Regions from separate parts of the Brevibacillus aydinogluensis genome, predicted to be linked through region 1. Evidence: riboswitches for the same ligand, from Rfam matches in the RefSeq annotation. Region 1 holds a riboswitch; each other region holds the start of a gene.
What was found. Region 1 has a riboswitch for S-adenosylmethionine ahead of Q7F15_RS06345 (aminotransferase class I/II-fold pyridoxal phosphate-dependent enzyme). Riboswitches for the same ligand answer to the same signal wherever they lie in the genome.
Positions count from the first base shown of each region.

Region 2: it holds a riboswitch for S-adenosylmethionine, as region 1 does, so the genes downstream of both, Q7F15_RS06855 (homoserine dehydrogenase) here and Q7F15_RS06345 (aminotransferase class I/II-fold pyridoxal phosphate-dependent enzyme) in region 1, are expected to answer to the same signal.
Region 3: it holds a riboswitch for S-adenosylmethionine, as region 1 does, so the genes downstream of both, Q7F15_RS00620 (BMP family lipoprotein) here and Q7F15_RS06345 (aminotransferase class I/II-fold pyridoxal phosphate-dependent enzyme) in region 1, are expected to answer to the same signal.
Region 4: it holds a riboswitch for S-adenosylmethionine, as region 1 does, so the genes downstream of both, Q7F15_RS18580 (methionine ABC transporter ATP-binding protein) here and Q7F15_RS06345 (aminotransferase class I/II-fold pyridoxal phosphate-dependent enzyme) in region 1, are expected to answer to the same signal.

Region 1 covers NZ_OY569118.1:1,289,125-1,294,983, forward strand. Annotated here, with positions in the region: gene Q7F15_RS06330 (hypothetical protein) at 1-782, shown strand, start outside; gene Q7F15_RS06335 (DUF5665 domain-containing protein) at 786-1,118, opposite strand; gene Q7F15_RS06340 (pyridoxamine 5'-phosphate oxidase family protein) at 1,269-1,727, shown strand; SAM riboswitch class I at 1,817-1,929, shown strand; gene Q7F15_RS06345 (aminotransferase class I/II-fold pyridoxal phosphate-dependent enzyme) at 2,026-3,192, shown strand; gene Q7F15_RS06350 (trans-sulfuration enzyme family protein) at 3,189-4,376, shown strand; gene Q7F15_RS06355 (YhcN/YlaJ family sporulation lipoprotein) at 4,411-5,019, opposite strand; gene Q7F15_RS06360 (PhoH family protein) at 5,215-5,859, shown strand, end outside.
Region 2 covers NZ_OY569118.1:1,397,168-1,403,026, reverse strand. Annotated here, with positions in the region: partial or broken gene glpK (glycerol kinase GlpK) at 1-1,027, opposite strand, end outside; gene Q7F15_RS06865 (MIP/aquaporin family protein) at 1,091-1,798, opposite strand; gene Q7F15_RS06860 (glycerol-3-phosphate responsive antiterminator) at 2,029-2,577, opposite strand; gene Q7F15_RS06855 (homoserine dehydrogenase) at 2,667-3,992, opposite strand; SAM riboswitch class I at 4,048-4,157, opposite strand; SAM riboswitch class I at 4,243-4,350, opposite strand; gene Q7F15_RS06850 (ankyrin repeat domain-containing protein) at 4,620-5,030, opposite strand; partial or broken gene Q7F15_RS06845 (reverse transcriptase domain-containing protein) at 5,406-5,859, opposite strand, start outside.
Region 3 covers NZ_OY569118.1:128,130-133,988, forward strand. Annotated here, with positions in the region: gene Q7F15_RS00600 (GntP family permease) at 1-435, shown strand, start outside; partial or broken gene Q7F15_RS00605 (3-hydroxybutyrate dehydrogenase) at 499-1,283, shown strand; gene Q7F15_RS00610 (DUF3298 and DUF4163 domain-containing protein) at 1,407-2,027, opposite strand; gene Q7F15_RS00615 (methyl-accepting chemotaxis protein) at 2,259-3,740, shown strand; SAM riboswitch class I at 3,828-3,938, shown strand; gene Q7F15_RS00620 (BMP family lipoprotein) at 4,152-5,174, shown strand; gene Q7F15_RS00625 (ABC transporter ATP-binding protein) at 5,252-5,859, shown strand, end outside.
Region 4 covers NZ_OY569118.1:3,748,539-3,754,397, reverse strand. Annotated here, with positions in the region: gene Q7F15_RS18595 (aldo/keto reductase) at 175-1,047, shown strand; gene Q7F15_RS18590 (methyltransferase) at 1,186-2,214, shown strand; gene Q7F15_RS18585 (LCP family protein) at 2,448-3,425, shown strand; SAM riboswitch class I at 3,556-3,671, shown strand; gene Q7F15_RS18580 (methionine ABC transporter ATP-binding protein) at 3,753-4,766, shown strand; gene Q7F15_RS18575 (methionine ABC transporter permease) at 4,768-5,433, shown strand; gene Q7F15_RS18570 (MetQ/NlpA family ABC transporter substrate-binding protein) at 5,483-5,859, shown strand, end outside.

The DNA of each region.
Region 1 (5,859 bases):
GCTTTACGGCGATCGTAAGCGCCACGCCGCAGTACGCGACAGTCAAGGCGTACGTGGACGACAAGCTGGTGGACACCCGCAAGGTGCAGGTAAACACGGGAACTGTCGTGCAGGCCGACGTGCTGATTCACACCTTGGCTCTGTTGGATGAGAAGAAACAGGAACTGAAAGTAAACGGCATCATCAGCCAGGAAGCGGACAAGGTGGTCGTCACGTACAACGGCAAATCCAAAGAAGCGAACGTGAAAAAGCTGTGGCAAGGCGTCGGCTCTTTCTCTGTCAGCCTGAAGGACGTACAGGCCGGCAAAGGCAAGGTGTTGATCGCAGCTTACAAAGACGGCAAGAAAATCGATTCCGAATCCGTGGAGCTGAAGGTAATCAACGCCGCTGACAAGCCGCACAGCTACCGCATCGAGGGAACCGCAACGATCAATGCCAAGGAAAAACAGGTTCGCGTGAAAGGAAGCATTGACGGCCTGAACGGCAAGGGCAAGGTGAAGCTGTACGTCGTGGCGCCGGACGGCAAAAAGCACGAGGTGAAAGTGAAAGACGGCCGGTTTGAGGCGAAGCTGAAGTACCACGATCGCTCGTACAGCGCGAAAGCAGTCCACCTCGAGCTGTACCTGGACGGCAAACTTGTGGCCAAAGCCGACATCCCGCACAACAAGCCGGTCAACGGCGATGACGATGAAAAAGGCAAAGACAAGGGAAAAGACAAGGATAAGGGACCGAAAGGCAACGGCAATGGGAAAAAGCACGGTGATGACGACGATCACAAATAAGGCTTACTGTCGATAGGCCTGCACGTAATCGATCAATTGGCGGATGTAATCGCCGATAATCGGGACTGACAGGAACTGGCTGAGAAAAGAGCCGAGCAGCACCAGGACGATGGCCGTACCGATCGTCAATCCCAGGCCTCGGGCAAGACCTGCGAGGAAGTTGATCCACAGCAGCTTGCTCGGGGCTGTATAATTTTGAATCACGTCGGCGAGGCGGATATCCTCCAGAAAGAGGGCGATTTTGTCCATCCGTTCGTTCAGTTTGCGCACTTCCTGCAGCTCTGCCAGCAGCTTGTCGATCTTGGCCAGCAAGCGGTCGGTGGGGGATGGGGGCATGCGGCTCTCCTCCTGTCTTGCATTCGTTCCCGTTACGTATCAGTGTAGGAAAAAAACGGGTGAGAAGCAAGGTGTTGGACGGAAAGGTTTGCCTATCGCCAGGCGGGTAGGTACAATAGACGTACATTCCCTTTTCAAGGAGGCATCGGAATGGCTGAAACCGTTTCCCAAACGCTTTCGGAGGAACTGTTCGCGCTTTTGCAGCAGGAGCGTTTTGTCACACTCGGAACGATTGACCACGAGTCCGGCGCTCCGTCGCTCAGTTCCCTTTCCTGGACGTTTGCGCCGACGCCGCAGTTGATCCGTTTCGCCGTAGACAACCGCTCTCGTATTTTGGCCAACATTGCCAAGGAACCGCAGGTCGTGCTGCACTTGATCGGGGCCGGTTCCTCCTATGCCATCAACGGCAGGGCGACGATCAAGACGGAACGGATGGAGAATGTCCCGCTGAAGCTGGCGATGGTGGAAGTGGCCATCGAGGCCGTTCGCGACGTGATGTTCTACGGCTCCCGCATCTCGGTCGAGCCCCAATATGAAAAGACGTACGACAAAAAAGCGGCCAGCAAACTGGACAACCAGGTGATGACCGCATTGAAAAACGCAACGTGATCGGGTTACCAGCATAATGAAAAACAGGTTGACAGGTACTGCCGATTTCGGTAGTATAAGGTCAACCAATTGCAAATTGCATAGCAAACTTCTTATCCAGAGAGGCGGAGGGACTGGCCCGATGATGCCCGGCAACCAATCACCTGTACAAGGGGATACTGGTGCTAATTCCTGCAGAGTGTAACGCTCTGAAAGATGAGAAGGATTTGCTTACGTACGCGTAAACAAAGCCTTCTTTTCAGAGAAAAGAGGGCTTTTTTTAATGCCCTCGGTCATTTTGTTGGAGGGAGAGATCCATATGCATCTGGAGACAAAATTGGTGCAGGCGGGCGTCGCCAAAGACGAGCGGACCGGCGCAATCAGCTTTCCCGTTTACAACGCCACCGCGTATCGCCATCCCGCCCTCGGGCAGAGCACGGGGTACGATTACACGCGCACAGCCAACCCGACCCGGACCGTGCTGGAGCAGACGATTGCCGAAGCGGAAGGGGGAGACGCCGGGTTTGCCTGTGCTTCCGGCATGGCCGCGATACATACGGTCATGGGACTGTTCTCCCAGGGAGATCACCTGGTCGTATCGCTCGATCTGTACGGCGGGACGTACCGGTTGTTCGAGCAGGTGCTCTCACGTTACGGACTTCGCTTCAGCTATGTCGACCTGCGTGACGTGAAGAATCTGGAAGAAGCAATCTGCCCGGAGACGCGGGCTGTTTTTGTGGAAACGCCGACCAATCCCCTGATGCAGATCACCGACATCGCGGCGGTGGCAGAGGTGGCCAAGCGAAACGGGCTGTTGACCATTGTGGACAACACGTTCATGACGCCGTTCTGTCAGCGGCCGCTGGAGTTGGGGGCTGACCTGGTGCTGCACAGCGCGACCAAATACCTCGGCGGCCACAACGACGTCCTCGCTGGATTGATCGTCACAAAGGGTGAAGAGTTGTCCGAAAAAATCCGGTTTTTGCACAATTCGATCGGAGCGGTGCTGGGGCCGCAGGACTGTTGGCTGCTGCTGCGGGGGATGAAGACGCTGGCTCTGCGAATGGAACGCCATCAGACAAATGCCTTGGCGATTGTAAAGACATTGCGGGAACACCCTGCCGTGACGGACGTTTATTATCCCGGTTTGCCGGAGCATCCCGGTTATGAGGTGCAGTGCAGGCAGGCCAGCGGGTTCAGCGGGATGGTTTCGTTCCGCCTGCGCTCGGCTGAACAGGTGGCGCCGTTTCTGGAGAGCTTACGGATCATATCGTTTGCGGAAAGCCTGGGCGGCGTGGAGTCGCTGTGCACCTATCCGGCGACGCAGACGCATGCCGACATCCCGCAAGAGATTCGCGAGTACGTGGGCGTGTGCGACCGGCTGCTGCGGCTGTCGGTCGGGATCGAACATCCCGACGACCTGATCGCTGACGTGTGTCAGGCTCTGGATGCAAGTCTCTCACTGACGGGAGGGAGCGTACGATGAAGTTTGCCACCAAACTGCTGCACGGCACCAGTTGTATCGACCCGGTGACAGGGGCGGCCTCGGTGCCCATTTATCAGGCGTCCACCTTTCACCAGGCTGATCTGGACCGGCCCGTCGTTTACGATTACGCCCGTTCGGGCAATCCCACACGGCATGCGTTGGAAGAGGCAATCGCCGTTTTGGAGGGAGGCGAGCGCGGATTCGCCTTTGCTTCCGGTATGGCGGCCATCTCCAGTGTGTTCATGCTGTTCTCCGCCGGAGATCACGTCGTGGTGGCGGAGGACGTATACGGCGGCACCTACCGCTTCTTGACCAATGTTCTGTCCCGCATGGGGATCGCCGTCAGCTTTGTCGATACCACGTCGTTGGAGCAGGTGGAAGCAGCCATCCGTCCCGAGACCAAGGGCATCTACCTGGAAACTCCGTCCAACCCGACGCTGAAAGTGACGGACATCGCCGCTGTCTGCGCGCTGGCGAAACAGCGGGGACTGCTGGTGATCGTGGACAATACGTTTATGACGCCGTACTATCAGCGGCCTCTGGAGCTGGGCGCGGACGTGGTGATCCACAGCGCGACCAAGTTCATCGGCGGCCACAGTGACGTCGTGGCCGGGTTGGCCGTGACCAAGGAGGCGGCATTGGGTGAGCAGCTCTACATGATCCAAAACGGCATGGGAGCGATCCTCGGCGTGCAGGATTCCTGGCTGGTGCTGCGCGGCTTGAAGTCCTTGAAAGCGCGTCTGGACGTCAGCACGCAGACGGCGGAAAAGCTGGCCCGCTGGCTTTCCACACACCCGGCGGTCAGCCGCGTCTACTACACCGGATTGCCGGAACACGACGGTCATGACCTGCAAAACCGGCAGGCGAGCGGACACGGGGCGGTACTCTCCTTTGACGTGGGCAGCCGCGAGCGGGCCAAAGCGCTGTTTGACCGCGTCAAGCTTCCGATTGTCGCCGTCAGTCTGGGTGCGGTCGAAACGATTCTTTCCTATCCGGCGATGATGTCCCATGCCGCCATGCCGCCCGCAGAGCGTAAGCGGCGTGGAATTACGGACGGACTGATCCGTCTCTCCGCGGGCCTGGAGGACGCTGTCGACCTGCTTCAAGACCTGGAGCAGGCATTGGACGCGCTTGGACCCGCAGAGCAGGTGGCAGACGACAAACAGGCATTTTCCTGGGCGTAAGCCCGGAAAATGCCTGTATTGTTTCGGACGATGGTCAGCGGTTCACCGGGATTTTTTCATTTCCCTGCGGTTTGGAGTTGCCGCTTTTGTTGATCCGCTGTTCGTTTTCCCTGGTAGGCGTCTCTTCCCGTTTTTGCACGTCGCGCGGCAGCTGCGGCATGAGCCTCCCGACGATGTCCGCCAGTTCTTCGGCCAAGCCGGTCACGGGACGACCGCGTTGGATGTCAGCAGCCATTTCCCGCAGCCGCTGCACGATATCGGGGTCGGCCGTGACGATGGCGTTCGCCCCTTGGGGGTCTTCTTTCAGCGCTTCCGCCACCGAGTATTTGATCACGCCCACTTCCGGCCGATCCAGATGGGCGTTGACATCAATGCCGACGACCGCCCACTTGCCCAGGACCACCGCCGTCGCGTCATTGACGTTTTTCACCCGCGTGGCCAGGCGCACCAGCCGTTCAGCGGTTGCCTGCGGCGACTGGTTGTAGGTTGGGGACGGGGCGGTTTGCTGGACGCGCTGCGTTTCCGGCACAGTTTGGCCGGGCTGCGGAGCCGCCTGGTTGGCCGGAGGCTTGTTGTTCGTCATGCAGGCGGAGAGGAGCAGGCTGACGCTCAGTACATAGATCGCTGTCCGTTTCACGGTCATACTTCCTTTCCCTGGATTGCTGCGGTACAGGTGATGGTTAGTCGTATTGTGTTCTGCCTGCCCCGTTTTCATTCTTCTGCCTCTCGTCTATCCGTCCACCCCTTGTCATACACTGTAATACATCGCGTTCGGACAGCAGAGCATCCGGTCCCCAACTGCATATAATAGAGAAGATGGGTAATAGGAGGCGAGACTTTGAAGAAAATCTACGTACTGGACACCAACGTACTCCTGCAAGATCCGCGGGCGATGTTCTCCTTTGCGGACAATGAGATCGTCCTACCCGCCGTGGTATTGGAAGAAATTGATTCCAAAAAGCGCTATATGGATGAAATTGGCCGTAATGCCCGTTACGTGTCGAGATTGTTGGACAGTTTTCGCGAACTGGGCCATCTGCATCAGGGCATTACGCTGGAGACAGGCGGTCTGTTTCGCGTAGAGTTGAATCACTCATCGCTTCACAAGCTGCAGAAGCAATTTACAGAATTTACAAACGACAACCGGATTTTGGCCGTAGCGCTAAATCTGCAGGAAGAGGAAAACCTGTCCCCAAGCCCTCGTCCCGTCATTCTCGTCAGCAAAGATGCCCTGATGCGGGTAAAGGCGGACGCGCTCGGCCTGAAAGCGGAAGATTTCCTGTCCGACCGCGTCGTCGAGCACTCCAGTATTTATGCTGGTTGCGAAAAGCTGACAGTGGCTTCCCACATCATTCAAACGTACTACGCCTCCCGCAAGCTGAACCTGTCAGCCTGTTTTCCCAATACCCGGTTTTTTCCGCACCAGTTCCTGATTTTAAAAGACGAGATCAATCCCTCGATCTCCGCGATCGGCAAAGTGGAC
Region 2 (5,859 bases), 110 kb from region 1:
TAGACACCCTCGGTCGATTCCACTCGGCTGGCGTACGCTTCGCTGTCCGCCGCTGATTTCAGCATGCGCAGGCCGTCGCGCAGCCACTGGATGGCGGAACCGGCGACAAAAATGCTTCCTTCCAGCGCATATTCCACTTTGCCGTCGATCCCCCAGGCAATCGTGGTCAGCAGGCCGTGTTCGGAACGCACCGGTCTCTCCCCGGTGTTCATCAGCATGAAGCAGCCGGTGCCGTAGGTGTTTTTCGCCATGCCTTCCTCAAAGCATGCCTGGCCGAACAGGGCTGCCTGCTGATCACCCGCCGCGCCGGAGATGGGCGCCTCCACGCCGAAAAAGAGATCTTTGTCGGTATGCGCGTAGATTTCCGAGCTGGAGCGCACTTCAGGCAGCATCGCTTTCGGCACGGTGAGGTGCGCCAGCAGTTCGTCGTCCCAGCGCAGGTCGTAAATGTTGTACATCAGCGTGCGGGACGCATTGGTGTAGTCAGTCACATGCGCCTTGCCGCCAGAGAGCTTCCAGATCAGCCAGGAATCGATGGTGCCAAACAAGAGATCGCCGCGTTCTGCCTTGGCGCGTGCCCCTTCCACGTTGTCAAGGATCCACTTGACCTTGGTGCCGGAGAAGTAGGCGTCGATCAACAGGCCGGTCCGTTCGCGGAACAGGTCGTTCAGCCCTTTCGCCTTCAACTCTTCGCAAATATCGGCCGTCTGGCGGGACTGCCAGACGATCGCGTTGTAGACCGGCAGACCGGTGTGTCTGTCCCAGACGACAGTCGTCTCCCGCTGGTTGGTAATGCCGATCGCGGCCACTTCCTGGGCGCTGATGTTGTGGTTGGCCAGCACTTCGCCGATCACGCCGACGACGGACGACCAGATCTCCATGGCATCGTGCTCCACCCAGCCCGGCCGGGGAAAATCTGCGTAAACTCCCTCTGGGCTACTCCCACCATGTGTCCTTCCCGGTTGAACAAAATGGCACGGGAACTGGTCGTGCCCTGGTCAATGGCCAAAACATACATCTTTTCCATCCGTCACATATCCTCCTTTATCGTTTCCCGATCATCTCTGCCTCAATCAGCTTGGGCCGACCGCTATCCGAACAAGGCCTTGAAGACGAGCGCTCCCGCCGTCCCGCCGACGATCGGCCCCACGACCGGAATCCAGGCGTAGCCCCAGTCAGATGTGCCTTTGCCCGGGATCGGCAGAACAAAGTGGGCGAGACGAGGCCCCAGATCGCGCGCCGGATTGATCGCGTAGCCGGTGGTCCCGCCGAGCGACATGCCGATGGCGACGATAAAAAATCCGACGATCAGCGGATTGAGCCCTTCGGTAAACGTGTTGCTGCCGATAGCCAGCAGGCCAAACACGAGGAAAAACGTGCCCAGTCCTTCGCTGAGAATATTCGCAAATGTGTGTCGAATCGCCGGAGCTGTGCAGAATACTGCCAGCTTGGCCGCCGGGTCAGCAGTTTCTCTCCAGTGCGGCAGGTAGTACAGGTAGACAAAGATTGCTCCCAAAAACGCCCCGGCCATCTGGGCCAAAATGTACCCGGGCACGAGCTCCCAGGCAAACGAGCCAATTGACGCAAACGCAATGGTAATGGCCGGATTAAAATGGCCGCCGCTGATGGCCCCGACCGCGTATACGGCAAAGGCGACAGCAAACCCCCAGCCCAGGGTAATCACGATCCACCCGCTGTCTTTTGCCTTTGACTTGTTCAGCACGACTCCCGCCACGACGCCGTCCCCGAGAATCACCAGCATCATGGTCCCGATCAGTTCCGCCCAATACGCCGACATCTTGTTCCTCCATTCTCTTTTTTTAATATTTATGACGAGTCTGGACTGGTTTTCCCTCTTTTGCTGTTCACCTCCACTGGAAGAAAACAGAAAATCCACCTATTTATCCACGGTTTAAGTCCACAGGAACTTAAACACAGGGAATATATAGGTGGATCTCCTGATCTCATCCGACATATGAACTTCTGTAATCAATCTTATGCGGTCGTGAAAGCGTTGTCAATCATTTTTTACAGCTGTTTCCACAAGTTTCGATCGGAGGTGGTGACGGCGATGGCTCCTGCCGCCAGAGCGCTCTCGATCTCCTCCCGGGTGCGGATAAACCCGCCTACGATGATCGGAATTTGAATCTGTTCGCGAATTTCCGTAATAATGTGCGGCATGACCCCCGGAAGGACTTCGACGAAATCGGGTTTTGTCTGCTCAAGGATTTTGTAGCTCGTCTCCAGCGCGCCGGAGTCCAGCAGAAACAGGCGCTGCACCGTGACCAAGCCCTTCTTTTTGGCGGTCGTGATCACCTGCGAACGGGTGGAAATGACGCCGGCCGGCTTGATCTCCTGACAAAGAAACAGTGCGCCGTGCTCGTCGTTTTTCAATCCCTGCACCAGATCGGCATGCAGCCACAGCTTTTTTCCGTGCCGGCGTGCCAGGTCGGCGATGCTTTTCAGTTGGCAGATATGGCTCTCCAGCAAAATGATCGTCTCGTACCGGCTTTCCAGGACGCGTTCAAATTCTTTCATTTGGCGAATGGCCGGCAAGATGGTTTGCGAACCCAGCATGACTTGTCCTCATCCCCTTGAAGAAGAAGTGCTCCGCTTTTATCATGCCAAAAAATCCCGGCGAATGCGATGGGGAGTTGGATGCTAGTTTACAGCCCCGCACTCCCGCCGTCAGCATCTTGATCATCGGCCGCCTCCAGCACGGGGTACAGCCGCGCTTCGAGGCCGAAATCCCGTTCCAAAAGCCCAACGTGCTCCTCCTGCAGTCCGGCAGCGAGCAGGCCCACACGCAGGACGCTGCCCGAATCGTACTGGACGGTCATCCTGCGAACGGAGACACCCGCCCGTTCGAGAAACAGCAGTACCTGCTCCGGCGTCACGCCAGCCGCTGTCCCTGCCAGGCAGCAGAAGTCGAGGCCGGATGAGAGGCGGCTGGACGGGACCGCCTCCGGCCGTTCACGCCAAGCGGGATGAGGCGCAAACGGTTGGGTCAGCAAGTAGGCCAGATCTTCCACAACCGCGCTGGCAGTCGGCAATTCGCCCGCCCCTTTGCCGGTGAACAAAAGGTCGCCGACGAGACTGCCTTCCACCTGTACGGCATTGTATGCATCCTGGATGCGCGCCAGCGGATGCTCCAGCGGCACCAGCGTCGGCCGCACGGACAGGTGCAGGCCGCCGTTTCCCTGGTGGGCTTGCGCCAGCAGTTTGATCCGATACCCCAGTTCCTTCGCCAGCCGGATGTGGCTCTGCGAGACTTCAACAATCCCCTGCCGCTCAATGGCTGACAGGGGCAGCGACTCCCCGAACACGAGCTGTGCCAGAATGTACAGCTTGTACAAGGCGTCCCAGCCTTCCACGTCGGAGCTCGGGTCTGCCTCCGCATACCCCAGTTCCTGTGCCCGCTTCAACACATCGTCGTAGGGAAGCTGGGCCTCCTCCATCTGCGACAGGATAAAGTTGGTCGTCCCGTTGAGGATGCCGCACACCTTTGTAATATCGTTGGTTCTGAGGAATTGACGGAGCACCCCAAGGATGGGAATTCCCCCCGCGACGCTGGCTTCATAGGCGAGATGGACGCCGTGCCGGTTGGCCAGTTCCACCAGCTCCGCGCCGCGTTTGGCCAGCAGCTCCTTGTTGGCCGTCACCACATGACAGCCCTTCTCGATCAGCGACCGTACGTAGTCGTAGGTCGGTTCCACGCCGCCCATCACTTCCACGACGATGTCTACGTCGCTTTCCAGAACGTCGGCAAACCGTGTCGTCAACAGCGATGGCTCCACCTGCACGGCCCGCTGCTTCCGCGAGTCGCGCACCAGCGCCTTGACGATTTCGATGCGCTTGCCCAACCGGGCCGACAGCTTCTCCTGCTGCGAACGGATCGTCTTGACCACCCCGCCGCCTACCGTTCCCAATCCCAATAAGCCTACTTTTACCACACTCATGTTTTTCCACCCCGTTTTTTGTTTGTACAACATGAAAAAGCCTTCTTCGGATTCGAAGAAGGCTGGTGTGCATTGTGCTCGAGCCTTCTTCTCATCTCTCAAGACACGCGTGTCTTGCAGGAATTGGCACCTGGTCACGCACCGCGTGACGGTTGCCGGGCTTCATCGGGCCAGTCCCTCCACCTCTCTGGATAAGAAGAAGTCCTATGAAATTTTGAAACAGAAAAATAAAAAAACCTTCTCCGACAAGAAGAAGGTCTGCGTCCATATCAATCAAACCCGCTTCTTATCTGTCAAGACATCTGTCTTGCAGGAATTGGCACCTGGTCACGCACCGCGTGACGGTTGCCGGGCTTCATTGGGCCAGTCCCTCCGCCGCTCTGGATAAGAACAGTGTTTAACTCTTGGGTATCATTGTAAAGAATCACAGGTTGTTCGTCAACAAAAATCTGGCAGACCGGCATTTCGCCCGTCGTAAGCCGCTGCAAGTTGACATACATACGAAAAAGGATGGAGTCGTCAGATCGGCCATCCTTTTTCTTGACCAGCAAGGCACCCGAACCCATCGAAAACCGGGTATTTGATTTGTTTCACTTCATCAGTTTCTGCATGAACTCTTATATCAGGGATTTGCAACTGATTTTGACATTAATTCTGATTTTACTCCCTTGCACCATGTTGAATTAAGAGATCAACTAGATCTTTGTTATTGTATCCTTTCGCTAATTCTAAAGGTGAATCATCGTAAAAATCTTTAATGTTAGGGTCTGCATTTACACTTAGTAAGTACTTAGCGAGCTCAACGTTTTTTTCTCTTACAGCGATAAAAAGTGCAGTCCTTCCTTCTTCATCAGTTATATTTGGATCCATAGATTTATTAATAAATGACTTTACTTTCTCAATATCACCTTTAAGTACAGCATCAAAAAAATTGTTCGGATTAAACTCCTCATTATAAGTATAGTTATAAACGGGGCCACGATCAGATTGTACTGATATTGCAGCAACGATACTAATTCCTAACAGTAGGATAAAGATCCCCCACAGTATTAGACCTCTATATTTTTTCATTATATTGCCTCCTTATTATCATTACCCTAAATAAAACTTAAAAAAAGTATAGCATAACAGATTCTCAATTGAGTCACACACCACCGTACGTACCGTCCGGTTTACAGCGGTTCACCAAGCTTGATAATGTGTAAAGTATGAAACTCATCAGCCCTTGTTGTTGTCAGTAGGCAATGCCAAGGGTTTTGTGCATGTGCGGGTTTAATTGACCGTCACGCCCCTTTCAGGTGTTTGTAATTTCCAGAGCTCTGCTGTGAGAAAGACCAAGTAAACGAAGTTCGTGGTACCGCGTACGAACTCGTTTCAACTTGTCCACAGTCTTAGTCAGAAGCCTTTGGCGAATCCGTTCTTTCAACAGGATGATTGATTGGAGCGTAGACGTATCAGTGCTTCCTTTCCAGGAGTAAAGTTAAACCCGTAAAACTTGCGATTGCACGGGTCATCCACCGCACTTTTGAGTTGATTTACTTTGAATTTGAGAACCTAGTCAAGTATCGCTCCACGCTTGTTTTTACACGTTCACCCGTACGTTTGGACATATGTTGCAGTCGTCCGCATAGCGGCAGAAACGGTGTCCCCTTTTCTCCAACTTCTTGTCCAGATCGTCTAATAGAATGTTGGCCAACAGCGGACTTAAGGGACCACCTGGAGGTGTGCCCTCCTCCGTCGTCACGCCCCCCGTTGACCATCACTCCAGATTGAAGGTAGGCACGGATCAGTGTAAGGAGGCGCTTGTCCTTCACCTTTCGTGCTACACGGCTCATCAGAATGTCGTGGTTCACTCAATCGAAGAATTTCTCTAGGTCGATGTCAACCACGTACCGATAAC
Region 3 (5,859 bases), 1.2 Mb from region 1:
CTGCTGGCCATTTTCAACACGGCGTCCGAGGTGGGATTCGGCAACGTGGTTAAAACGCTGCCCGGTTTCAAGCTGATTCAAGAATGGATTCTCGGGGTCAGCAGCCATCCACTGGTTTCCGAAGCCGTGGCCGTCAACGTGCTCGCGGGGATTACCGGATCGGCGTCTGGCGGCATGTCCATTGCGCTGGAAGTGATGGGAAAACAGTACCTGGAGCTGGCGCAGGCGGCCGGCATCAGTCCGGAGCTTCTGCACCGGATCGCCTCGATGGCTTCCGGCGGGATGGATACCTTGCCGCATAACGGAGCCGTCATTACCCTGCTGGCAATCACGGGGCTGACGCACCGCCAGTCCTACAAGGACATTTTTGCGATCACTGTGTTGAAGACGCTGACTGTCTTTATTCTGGCAATCGCCGCTTCGCTTTTCGTCTAGGTCCATCCTGCAACCGGGGCGAAGTCGTTTTGGGTACCAATTGGTAAGAAGGAGTGTGTCATCGTGAACAAGCTGCTGGAAGGAAAAGTCGCACTGGTCACCGGTGCAGCAAGCGGGATCGGATATGAAATCGCCCGGACGTTTGCCCGGGAAGGAGCCAAGGTGCTGCTGCTGGACCTCAACCGGGAGGCCGTGGAAAAAGCGGCCGAGCAGCTCAGGGGCGAAGGGGGGAAGCCCTGGGAGCAGGCTGTGACGTGACGGATGAAGGCCAGCTCAAGGCGAGCATTGAGAAGAGCGTGGAGACGTTTGGCCGGCTGGACATCCTGGTCAACAATGCGGGGATGCAGTTTGTGTCGCCGATCGAGGATTTCCCGACCGACACATTTGAGAAGCTGCTCTCCATCATGCTCACGGCGCCGTTTATCGCCATCAAGCACGCCTTTCCCGTCATGAAGCGTCAGGGACATGGGCGGATCATCAACATGGCCTCGATCAACGGACTGATCGGGTTTGCCGGGAAAGCGGCCTACAACAGCGCCAAGCACGGGGTGATCGGCCTGACCAAAGTGGCCGCTCTTGAGGGAGCCGCCCACGGCATCACTGTGAACGCGCTGTGTCCGGGGTACGTGGACACGCCGCTTGTGCAAAATCAGTTGGCCGATCTGGCAAAGACCCGCAACGTCCCGCTGGAACGCGTGATGGAAGAAGTCATATACCCGCTCGTCCCGCAGCGGCGGCTGCTGTCTGTGCAGGAAATTGCCGAATATGCCGTCTTTCTGGCAAGTGACAAGGCCAGGGGTGTGACGGGGCAGGCCGTGGTAATTGACGGCGGGTATACGGCACAGTAAGACCGCTCGCCTTCCCGTCTGCTGCCGCCGTCTCCACACCCGGGCCCCGGGTGCCAGGCAATCATTCAGGCTGTCGACATCGTCGGCAGCCTGGTTGTTTTCCCGGAGAAAAAGCCACGCACGCTACGAGTTGGTCGCCATGATGCTGAGCGGCCCCGTTTCGCTGATAATCGGCTCCAGGTCGAACACCGAGATGGGAAACATGGGGAAGCCCACGTAATACGGCGTGATCTCGTACAGTTGAAAATAGATGACGAGCGCCTTGTCGGCCACGTAGAAATCCTGGTCGGGTCTGATCGCCTTGAACGGCTCCAGGGTGGGAATATGCCGATTGGCGATCTGTGTTTTGATGTTGTCTGACAGCACCTTGACATAGTCGCTGCCCGGTTTGAACAGGTCCCGCAGGGAAAAGACTTGCCCGGTCTGCACATCTGCTGTGAGCGACATCATATAGGTCATGCCGTGGGCCATCGGAGGCGTGTAGGCGTAGTTGTTCAGGGTGACGCTGAAGATGCCTCGCTGATTGTTTTTGATTTCGTAGCTTCCCTGCATTTCCGTCGTTCCCGGCACCTGGCTTTCATGCTGCTGGTTGATCAAATCCTGCACGTACCGCGACAAGGTTTGGTTGATGTTCTGTTCGGCCTGTCGATTGGCCAAACCGGCCACCTGCGGGTAATAAATGGTTACGTTCGGGCGGCTGATCGTGCGGGTCAGCACGGTGGTCGGCAGTTGATTCATTTCCATGGCGTTCCCGTTCCCTTCTTGAGAAATGTGATCCTGCTTTAGCCTATTCGTCAGAGGGGCCAAATGGTCATGGCAAACCGCGTTTCTGATTCGGCGGAACTACGGGCGCGTTAGAACTTTTTTCACATGTTCTCCATGATCCCAATAGAACTTGGAAGATTTTTCAGGATATAATGACAAAAGAATGTTGTATTCACCATAGCAGTAAAGGAGGAAATTATGCTTCAGACCATGTTTCAGTTGGTCCGCAACACCTTGACCAACAAAGAGGGCTTCATGATTTTTATTCTCTGGAATCATCTGTGGCTGGCCGGAATCATCGCGTATCAGGAAGACGTGAACTTCTGGAAGCTGACATCACTGGGCCTGCTGATGACACTGATTGTTTCACCGTACTACTTCATCCGCAAAGGCAGTTACGTGATTCGCTACCTGGTCGCGATCGGCTTTATGTATTACTCCATCGCATTCGACCACTTTACGTCTTATCCGGAGACGGCGTTTATTTCCTTTATCGTGCTCGGCTTCCTCGCGGCCTATCTGGACTGGAAGCTGGTCGTCTTCGCCGGGATTGTCCAGATCGCGGCAACATTTGTCGGGTTTTACACCGGTTTCTACGACATGTTCGATGAAGGTCGGACAGAAGTGAATCTGATCCTGCACCTCGTGTCTGTCGCATTGATGATCGTCGGCTTGACCTACCTGTGTCTGGCCGGACAAGCCTCGCTGAACAAAGCGGAGACGGCGAGGCGGGAAGCAGAGGAAAAAGAACAGCGGCTGGCGGAGCTTTTGGGCCACATCCGCATGGTGACGGAACAGTTGGACCGCACGTCGGAGCACGTGCATGAGCACGCGGAGACGACCAAGCGGAACACGGACGAGATGATGGTTGCGTTCCGCGAAGTGGCCACGGGGATGGAGGCGCAGGCCAACTCCACGGTGAAGATCGAGGAGGAAGTCCAGTCGATCGACCACGAGATCGTGGCGGTCAACGAACAGGCCAACGCGATGAAGGCGGAGGCCGATCAGAACAACCGCCGCCTCACCGAGAGCATCGGCATGATGAACGAGCTGTCGCATCAGATGGAGCAGATCGTGCAGGCGGTCAATGTGGCCTCGTCCACCATCCGCGAGCTGAATCGGCAGGCCAACCGGGTGGAGGAGATCGTGCAGACGATCAACCAGATTGCGACCCAGACCAACCTGCTGGCGCTCAACGCGGCGATCGAATCGGCCCGGGCCGGGGAACACGGACGCGGCTTTGCCGTGGTGGCCGACGAGGTGCGAAAACTGGCCGAACAAAGCGCTACCGCTACCCAGGAGATTGCCGAAATCCTGCAGTCGCTGCACAAGGAGAGCGAAAACGCCGTGCGCCACATGAGCAACGGGGAATCGTCGGTGGCCAAGGGACAGGAGCTGGCCGTCCAGACTGTCACCTCGATCGAGACGGTTCGGGCCGGAATGGAATCGTTCCTGCAGGCCGTCGAGCACGTGCGCTCCAGCATGGACAGGGTAAAGCTGCGCTCCGGTGAAGTGGCCGCCGAGATGTCGACGATTACGGCTGTGACGGAACAATCGGTGGCCAATCTGGAAGAGCTGTTTGCCACGGCGGAAAATCAGCATCAAAAGGTGCGGGAAATCACGGAAGAACTGGGCGAACTGAACGCGCTGTCGCGCAGATTGCAGCAGTCGTTTCGAGACCAACAAACATAATGTTTTGAAATGACAAAAAAATCATTTGCAATGTAAGAACCTTTTGCTAGAATTAGAGACATTACAACTGGATAGCGGATTCACCTTACCTTATCAAGAGAGGCGGAGGGACTGGCCCGATGAAGCCCGGCAACCACTGTACCCCGGTACAGAAAGGTGCCAATTCCTGCAAAACCCTCGGGTTTTGACAGATGAGGAAGAGGTTGGCGCAACTTGGCAAACTCTTCCTCTAGGAAGAGTTTTTTTCATACCATCATCAGGTGCGCCTTCCTGGGAAAAGGGGGAATATATCGAACGTTTATGGTGTATGTTTACTAAAATATTCGTGTTTTGCCTTGAAACTTTCGAAAAAAACCCGTAAATTACCGGTATGGGAGTAAAAAACTTTTTTACTAGATAGGAGAGAACAGCATGAAAAAGTACCTGTTGGCATTGACGACGTTTGCCGTACTGTTGGCCGGATGTGCGGCGGGAGGCGGTGCACCGGAGGGACAAGCCGGCGGCCATGAAGGCGCCGAGAAGAAGCGGGTCGCGCTGATCTTGCCGGAGAAGATCGGGGTCAACCCGTTTTTCCAGCAGATGGACGAGGGTGCCAAGAAAGCGGCGCAGGAATTTGGTGTCGACGTCAAAACCATCGAGTCGACCGACCATTTCGCCATCGAGGAGAACATCCGCGCGGCCGTGTCCGAGCAATACGATTTGATCATTACGTCGTCGTTTGAATCGGAGGATGCGCTGAAAAAAGTGGCGGCGGAAAACCCGGACCGCGTGTTTGCCATCATCGATACTGTCGTGGACTTGCCCAATGTCAGCAGCGTGGTATTTCGCGAACATGAAGCCTCCTATCTGATGGGAGCAGCTGCCGGCCTGGCGACCAAGACCAACAAGGTGGGGATCGTCGCGGCGATGGACATTCCGCTTTTGAAAAAGTGGACGGTCGGCTTCCAGGAGGGACTGAAGGCGACCAATCCGAACGCAGAGGTCTTCGTCAACTACGTCGGCAGCTTTAATGACCCGGCGAAAGCCAAGGAGCTGGCCCTGCTGCAGGCAAACAAGGGAGCAGACTTTGTCTACGGAGCTGCTGCTGTCGGCGACCTTGGCGTGTTTGAAGCAGCCAAGGAAAAGGGCTTCTACACCTCCGGCCAGGACGTCGACCGCACCGGCATCGATCCGGAACACATCGTCCTGTCCCAGTTGAAAGGGACCGACACGGCCGCCTATGAAACGGTAAAGGCGTTTGTAAACGGCAGCTTGAAACCGGGCGTGCAGACGTACGGCCTGAAGGAAGACGGCGTCGGCGTCACCTACGTCACGCGCGAAAGCGAGACGCCCCTGCATCCGTTCATCGGTGAGGAGGTCATCAACAAGGTGAAAGCGATCAGGGATGAGATCGTGGCGGGTACGCGCAAGGTGCCCGATCCGCTGCAGCAGTAAACGAGACGGCGACCGACTACTGCGGTAGTCGGTTTCCTGTTGAATGGGACCAACAGGAAAAAGGAGGGAAGAGCGGGATGACGTACCGTCTGGAAATGCGCAACATGACGAAAAGATACGGCGATTTTACGGCCAACGACAACGTATCGTTCACGCTGGGGGCTGGCGAGGTCCACGCCATCGTCGGGGAGAACGGCGCCGGCAAAACCACGTTGATGCGGATGCTGTACGGCATGGAACAGCCGACGTCCGGGGAGATCGTGCTAAACGGCCGCCCGGTGGTCTTTCGCGGCCCCGACGACGCGATCCGACACGGCATCGGGATGGTGCACCAGCACTTCATGCTGTTTCCCGATTTCAGCGTAATGGAGAACATCGTCATCGGCTATGAACCGCAGCGTGCCGGCCTGTTCCGGCGCAAGGATGCGGTGGAGGCGGTGCGGGCCCTCAGTGAGCGCTACCGCATCCCGATTGACGTGACCGCCCGTGTATCGCAATGCTCGGTCGGGGAGCAGCAGCGCGTGGAAATTCTCAAGGTGCTGTACCAGGGAGCGGACATCATCGTACTGGACGAGCCGACCGCTGTCCTGACACCGCTGGAGGTAAAGGAACTGCTGCAGACGATTCGCCACCTGGCGGAGAGCGGCAAGAGCGTCATCCTGATCACGCACAAGCTCAAGGAAGT
Region 4 (5,859 bases), 1.6 Mb from region 1:
CGAACATGAGGCAAGACGCTCCGCTGCGGGCGTCTTGTTCTGCGTGGTTGTAAAAACGAATTGCCACAGCCCGGCACCCCCATGGACCCGCCGCCAGGCTGCTTGCAAGCCGCTGCGGTGGGATGCGGTTCGCGGGGGAACGCCCGGGCGCATGTTGCGAAAGGATGACCAAGCATGATTACCCGTTCATTTGGACGAGACCCTCATCAGGTCTCCCTGCTGGGCTTTGGCGCCCAGCGCATTGTGGATGAACACGGCTGCAGCGAGGAAAATGCGATTGCCATTGTCCGCCGCGCCGTGGAATTAGGCGTCAACTACTTTGATACGGCGCCCAGTTACAGCGACGGCCAGTCGGAGACGCGGCTGGGCAAGGGACTGAAAGGGCTGCGCGACAAGGTGTGGATCGCCACCAAAACCGGCGGTCGGACGCGTGATTTGGCCTGGCGCGATCTGGAAGCCAGCTTGAAGCGGCTCCAGACCGATTACGTCGACGAGTGGCGGGTGCACAACGTCATGCAGCCGCACGACTTTGAAGCCATTTTTGCCAAGGGCGGCGCCCTGGAAGCACTCGTCGAGGCTCGGGAACAGGGGCTGGTGCGCAAGCTGAGCATCAGCGGCCATACCGATCCCCGTTTGCTGGCGGAAGCCATTCGCCGCTTCCCGTTTGACAGCGCACTGGTCGCCCTGTCGGCGCTGGATCACTTTATCTACAGCTTTGCCCACGAATTCGTTCCGCTGGCGGTGGAAAAAGGCGTGGCTGTCATCGGGATGAAGGTGATGGCGCTGGGCCAACTGGCGCCGTGGACGGAACAGGCTCTGCGCTACACCTGGAGTCTGCCCGTGTCCACCGCGATCCTCGGGGTCAGCAAGATGAGCGAACTGGAGGCGGATGTGGAGGCGGCAAACCGCTTTGTCCCAATGACCGACATCGAGCGGGTCGCCTTTTTCCAGGAGATCATTTCGCTCGTCCGTCCCGACGTGCTGCGCTGGAAGGCAAGCGAATGGATGTCCGGCGAGTGGTACCAGCTGCCGGAGCTGAAGTTTTAACTGTGGAGATAACCGCGGAGACAAACGCTCTTTTCCAAAATGGAAAAGAGCGTTATTATTTGAATGAACTGGAATTTTATTGTACGTGCCTGAATACCCTTGGCAGTGAGACAAAATCCATAGAGCGGGGGAGACAGGATGCAAAACGAGAAGAAGTCACAGTTACAACAGGCGTTAGCCGATCGGGTCATGGAATGGATCACCGGGGGATGGGTGCAGCAGGCCATCTATGTTGCCGCCAAGCTGGGAATTGCTGATCTGCTGGCGGATGGGCCGAAGAACGTCGGCGAGCTTGCCGAGGCGACCGAGACGCATGCCCCGTCGCTCCATCGCATTTTGAGGGCGCTGTGCGGCATCGGGCTGTTTCGGGAGGAAGGTGAGCAGCGGTTTGCACTGGGGCCGCTCGGTTCGTATCTGCAGTCAGGAGCGAACAGCCTGCGCGGCATGGCGATCATGATGGGGGAAAAATGGCATCGGGACGCGTGGAGCAACATCATGTATACGGTGAAAACGGGCAAATCGGCATTTCAGGACGTGCACGGCATGGGCGTTTTTGCGTACCTGGAGCGTCATCCCGATGCGGGTGAGCAGTTCAACCAGGCCATGTCGGACATGTCCAACCGGATGGCGTCGGCGCTGGTGCGGGCGTACGACTTTTCCCCATATGACAAGGTGATCGACGTGGGAGGCGGTCACGGCCGATTAATGACCGCCATCCTGAATGCTTATCCGGGGCTGAAAGGGGCGATCTATGACGTTCCCGCCGTAATTGAGGGCACCCGGCGGCACATTGCCGAGGCCGGGCTTGCGGATCGGTGCGCGTGTATCGGCGGCAGCTTTTTTGAATCGGTTCCGGCAGGCGGCGATCTGTACATGATGAAGAACATTATCCACGACTGGAACGACGAGGAAGCCGTTGCCATTTTCCGCAACTGCCGACGGGCCATCCGGGAAGACGGAAAGCTCCTGGTGATCGAGATGGTCGTTCCGGCCAATAATCAACCGCATCCGTCCATGTTGATTGATCTGGAAATGATGATCATGGCTACGGGAAAGGAACGGACCGAGGCGGAGTTCCGGACGCTTTTCCGGAAAGCGGGCTTTGAACTGCAGCGGATCATTCCGACGTCTGCAGCCGTCTCAATGCTGGAGGCTGTCCCTGTGTGACAGGATGGCCCAGTCAATCTGTTTAACAATAGCATAGCCCAATGTTTGTGATGACACCTCATCCGCGTGTAGCAGGGAGGTGTCATTTTTTATTCAAGCATCGCCAGGTCACATGCGCACCTACATAACAAGATTCCAGCCAAATATAGGGTGCCCGCCTTCGACCGGATTCGAGTATACTAGACAAAGTGGGGAGTATATTATCTGAAAGAGACAAAGGTGGCGTTTTCCATATGCGCTTTTTGAAACGAATGCTGCTCCTCCTGATCGTGGCAGTCGCTGCGGCAGGGGGGTACTACGGATATTCGCTGTATCAATTTGCCGAGGACATTCAACAGCCAAACGTAATCGACCATCCCGCCGGCGGCGCGACCAAGGCGGCGGAGATTCCCACGTGGGACGGCAAGGAGCGCGTCAACATCCTGTTGATGGGCGTTGACCGGCGCGGCATGCGCAGCAACGCGCTGCCCCGTTCCGATTCGATGATGCTGCTCAGCATTGATCCGGTTGCGAAACGATATGACTTGTTTTCGATTTTGCGCGATACCTACGTAGAGATTCCCGACCACGGACATGCGCGAATCAATGCGGCAATTGTCGAAGGCGGGCCGGAATTGGCGATGGAAACCGTGAGCCAGTTTACCGGGCTGCCGGTGAACCGGTATGTGATCACCGACTTCGAGGGCTTCAAGCATCTGATTGACGCTGTCGGCGGCGTGGAGCTGTACGTGGAGAAAAACATGCGGTACCGCGACCCTACGGACAAGGGCATGTACGATATTGATCTGAAAAAAGGGCTGCAGCGGCTTGACGGCTCCAAGGCGCTGCAATACGTCCGCTTCCGTCACGACGCGACGTCCGACTACACGCGGACGGAGCGGCAGCGGAAGCTGATGGCCGCGCTGGCCGACCAGATGAAGAGCGGCACCACGCTGATCCAACTGCCGTCCATTTTGAAAGAAATTACCCCGTACGTGCAGACCAACATCAGCTCTCTGGACATGTTGAAGCTGGCCTCGCTCGGATTGACGCTGAACACCGAACAGCCCGGTCAGTATCAGCTTCCGCCAATGGGGATGTTCAGCGAATCCAATCGCGCCGGTGCTGTCCTTATTCCTGATGTGGAACGTGTTCAGGCTTTTGTTCAGGAAAAACTGCAAGCCCAACCGGAAGCCAATTCCGCGGGGGAAACGGACGGGAAGCAGAGCTGAGGCTCTCTTCAAGCGGGCAGATCGCCCTGCACTTTTCCTTTAATTTTCCATTGACATCGTTTTTTTAAATGGAATATAATCCGATTTGTATCAACGAAAATACAAACAAACAGCATATACGGAGAAATTCTTCTTATCAAGAGAGGCGGAGGGACAGGCCCAATGAAGCCCGGCAACCGGCTCATCGCACAGATGGGTGTCGCGGTGCCAATTCCTACAAGATCGGAGAATCTTGAGAGATGAGAAGGGTGGATGTGATCGGATATCGATGCAAACCCCTTTTTCATGCTGAAAAAGGGGTTTGTTCCGTATAGGGAGGTGAACCGGATGATTCGCTTGCAAAACTTGCGCAAAAACTACACGGTACAGGGCAAGACGGTCCCCGCACTAATGGGGATTGACCTGACCATAGAAAAAGGAGAAATCTTCGGCATCATCGGACATTCCGGTGCCGGGAAAAGTACACTGATTCGCTGCATCAACATGCTGGAGCGTCCGACATCCGGTCACGTAATCGTAGACGGCGTCGACCTGACTACACTGGATGACCGCAAGCTGCAGGAGCAGCGGCGCCAAATCGGCATGATCTTTCAGCACTTCAATCTGCTCTCTTCGGCCACGGTGGCGGAGAACGTGGCCTTTCCGCTGAAGCTGGCCAAGCGGCCCAAGGCGGAGATTGACAAAAAGGTAAACGAACTGCTCACACTGGTCGGCCTGGAAGCACACCGCGACAAGTATCCGAGCCAGCTCTCCGGCGGGCAGAAGCAGCGTGTCGGGATCGCCCGCGCGTTGGCCAGCGATCCGAAAGTATTGCTGTGTGACGAGGCGACGTCCGCGCTCGACCCGCAGACGACCAATTCGATCCTCGCCCTGCTGCTCGACATCAATCGCAAGCTGGGCCTGACCATCGTCCTGATTACGCACGAGATGCACGTCATCCGCTCCATCTGCGACCGTGTCGGCGTTATCGACGGAGGTGTCATCGTCGAGGAAGGCAAGGTGCTGGACGTGTTCCTCAAACCGCAGCATCCGACGACGCGGGAGTTCGTGGAGCAGGTGGCCGATTCCGCCGAGCTGCGGGAAGTGGTGGCTCACGAAAAGGCGGCCGGCGACCAGACGATTGTGCGCATCACGTTCCTGGGCGAAAAGACGTACCAGCCGATCCTGTTCCAGACCATGCAGGAGACCGGCACGATGTTCAGCATCCTGCAGGGTACGATTTCGCGGATGAAAGATACACCTTACGGCCAGCTGGTCGTCGAATTGAGCGGCAATCCGGAGCAGAACAGCCGCGCGATCGAAACCCTGCGCCAGCGCGGTCTTGAAGTGGAGGTGATGTAACATGGGACTGACGTTTGAAAACGTCGATGTGGCGGAAATCGGCAAGGCCACATTGGATACACTGACGATGCTGGGCTTTTCGACGCTGTTTACCGTCCTGATCGGACTGCCGCTGGGCGTCCTGCTGTTTCTCACCTCCAAGGGACAGCTTTTGGAAAACCGCGTCTTTTACACGATTGCTTCCTTTGTCGTAAACGTGCTGCGTTCGGTGCCGTTTATCATCCTGATGATCATGTTGATTCCGCTGACGAAAATCCTGGTCGGCACCTCGCTGGGGGTCAAGGGAGCGATTCCGCCGTTGGTGATCGGGGCGGCTCCGTTTTTCGCCAGACTGGTGGAGACGTCGCTTCGGGAAGTGGACCGCGGTGTGATCGAAGCGGCCCAGTCGATGGGAGCGTCCAAGTGGCAGATTATTTGGAACGTGCTGCTGCCTGAATCCCGTCCGGGGTTGATTGCCGGCATTACGATTACCACCGTGGCGCTTGTTTCCTACACGGCGATGTCTGGCGTGATCGGCGGCGGCGGACTGGGCGACCTGGCCATCCGCTACGGTTACCAGCGGTTCCAGACCGATGTGATGATTGTTACTGTCGTGATTTTGCTGGTGTTGGTTCAGATCTTGCAAACGCTGGGAGACAAATTGGTAATCCGTTTCAGCCGCAAGTAAGATCTTTACCATAAAGACAACAATATGAAAGAGAAAGGGGTAATCATCTGTGAAAAAATGGGCTGTTTCCATTCTGTCGACTGTACTGGCACTGTCTCTGGCGGCATGCGGCACGAAAACCGAAACCGCTCCGAATGCGTCTGGCGGTTCGGACGGGGGCGAACAAAAAGAAATCACCCTGAAAGTGGGCGCTACGCCTGTACCTCATGCTGAAATTCTGAAATTCATCCAGCCGAAACTGAAAGAACAGGGCATTAACCTGGAAGTTAAGGAATTTACCGACTATGTACAGCCAAACGTGCAGTTGAACGAACAACAGTTGGACGCCAACTTCTACCAGCACATTCCGTACCTGGAGCAGTTCAATAAAGACCAAAACATGAACCTGGTGCCGGTGGTGGCAGTGCACATCGAGCCGTTTGGTGC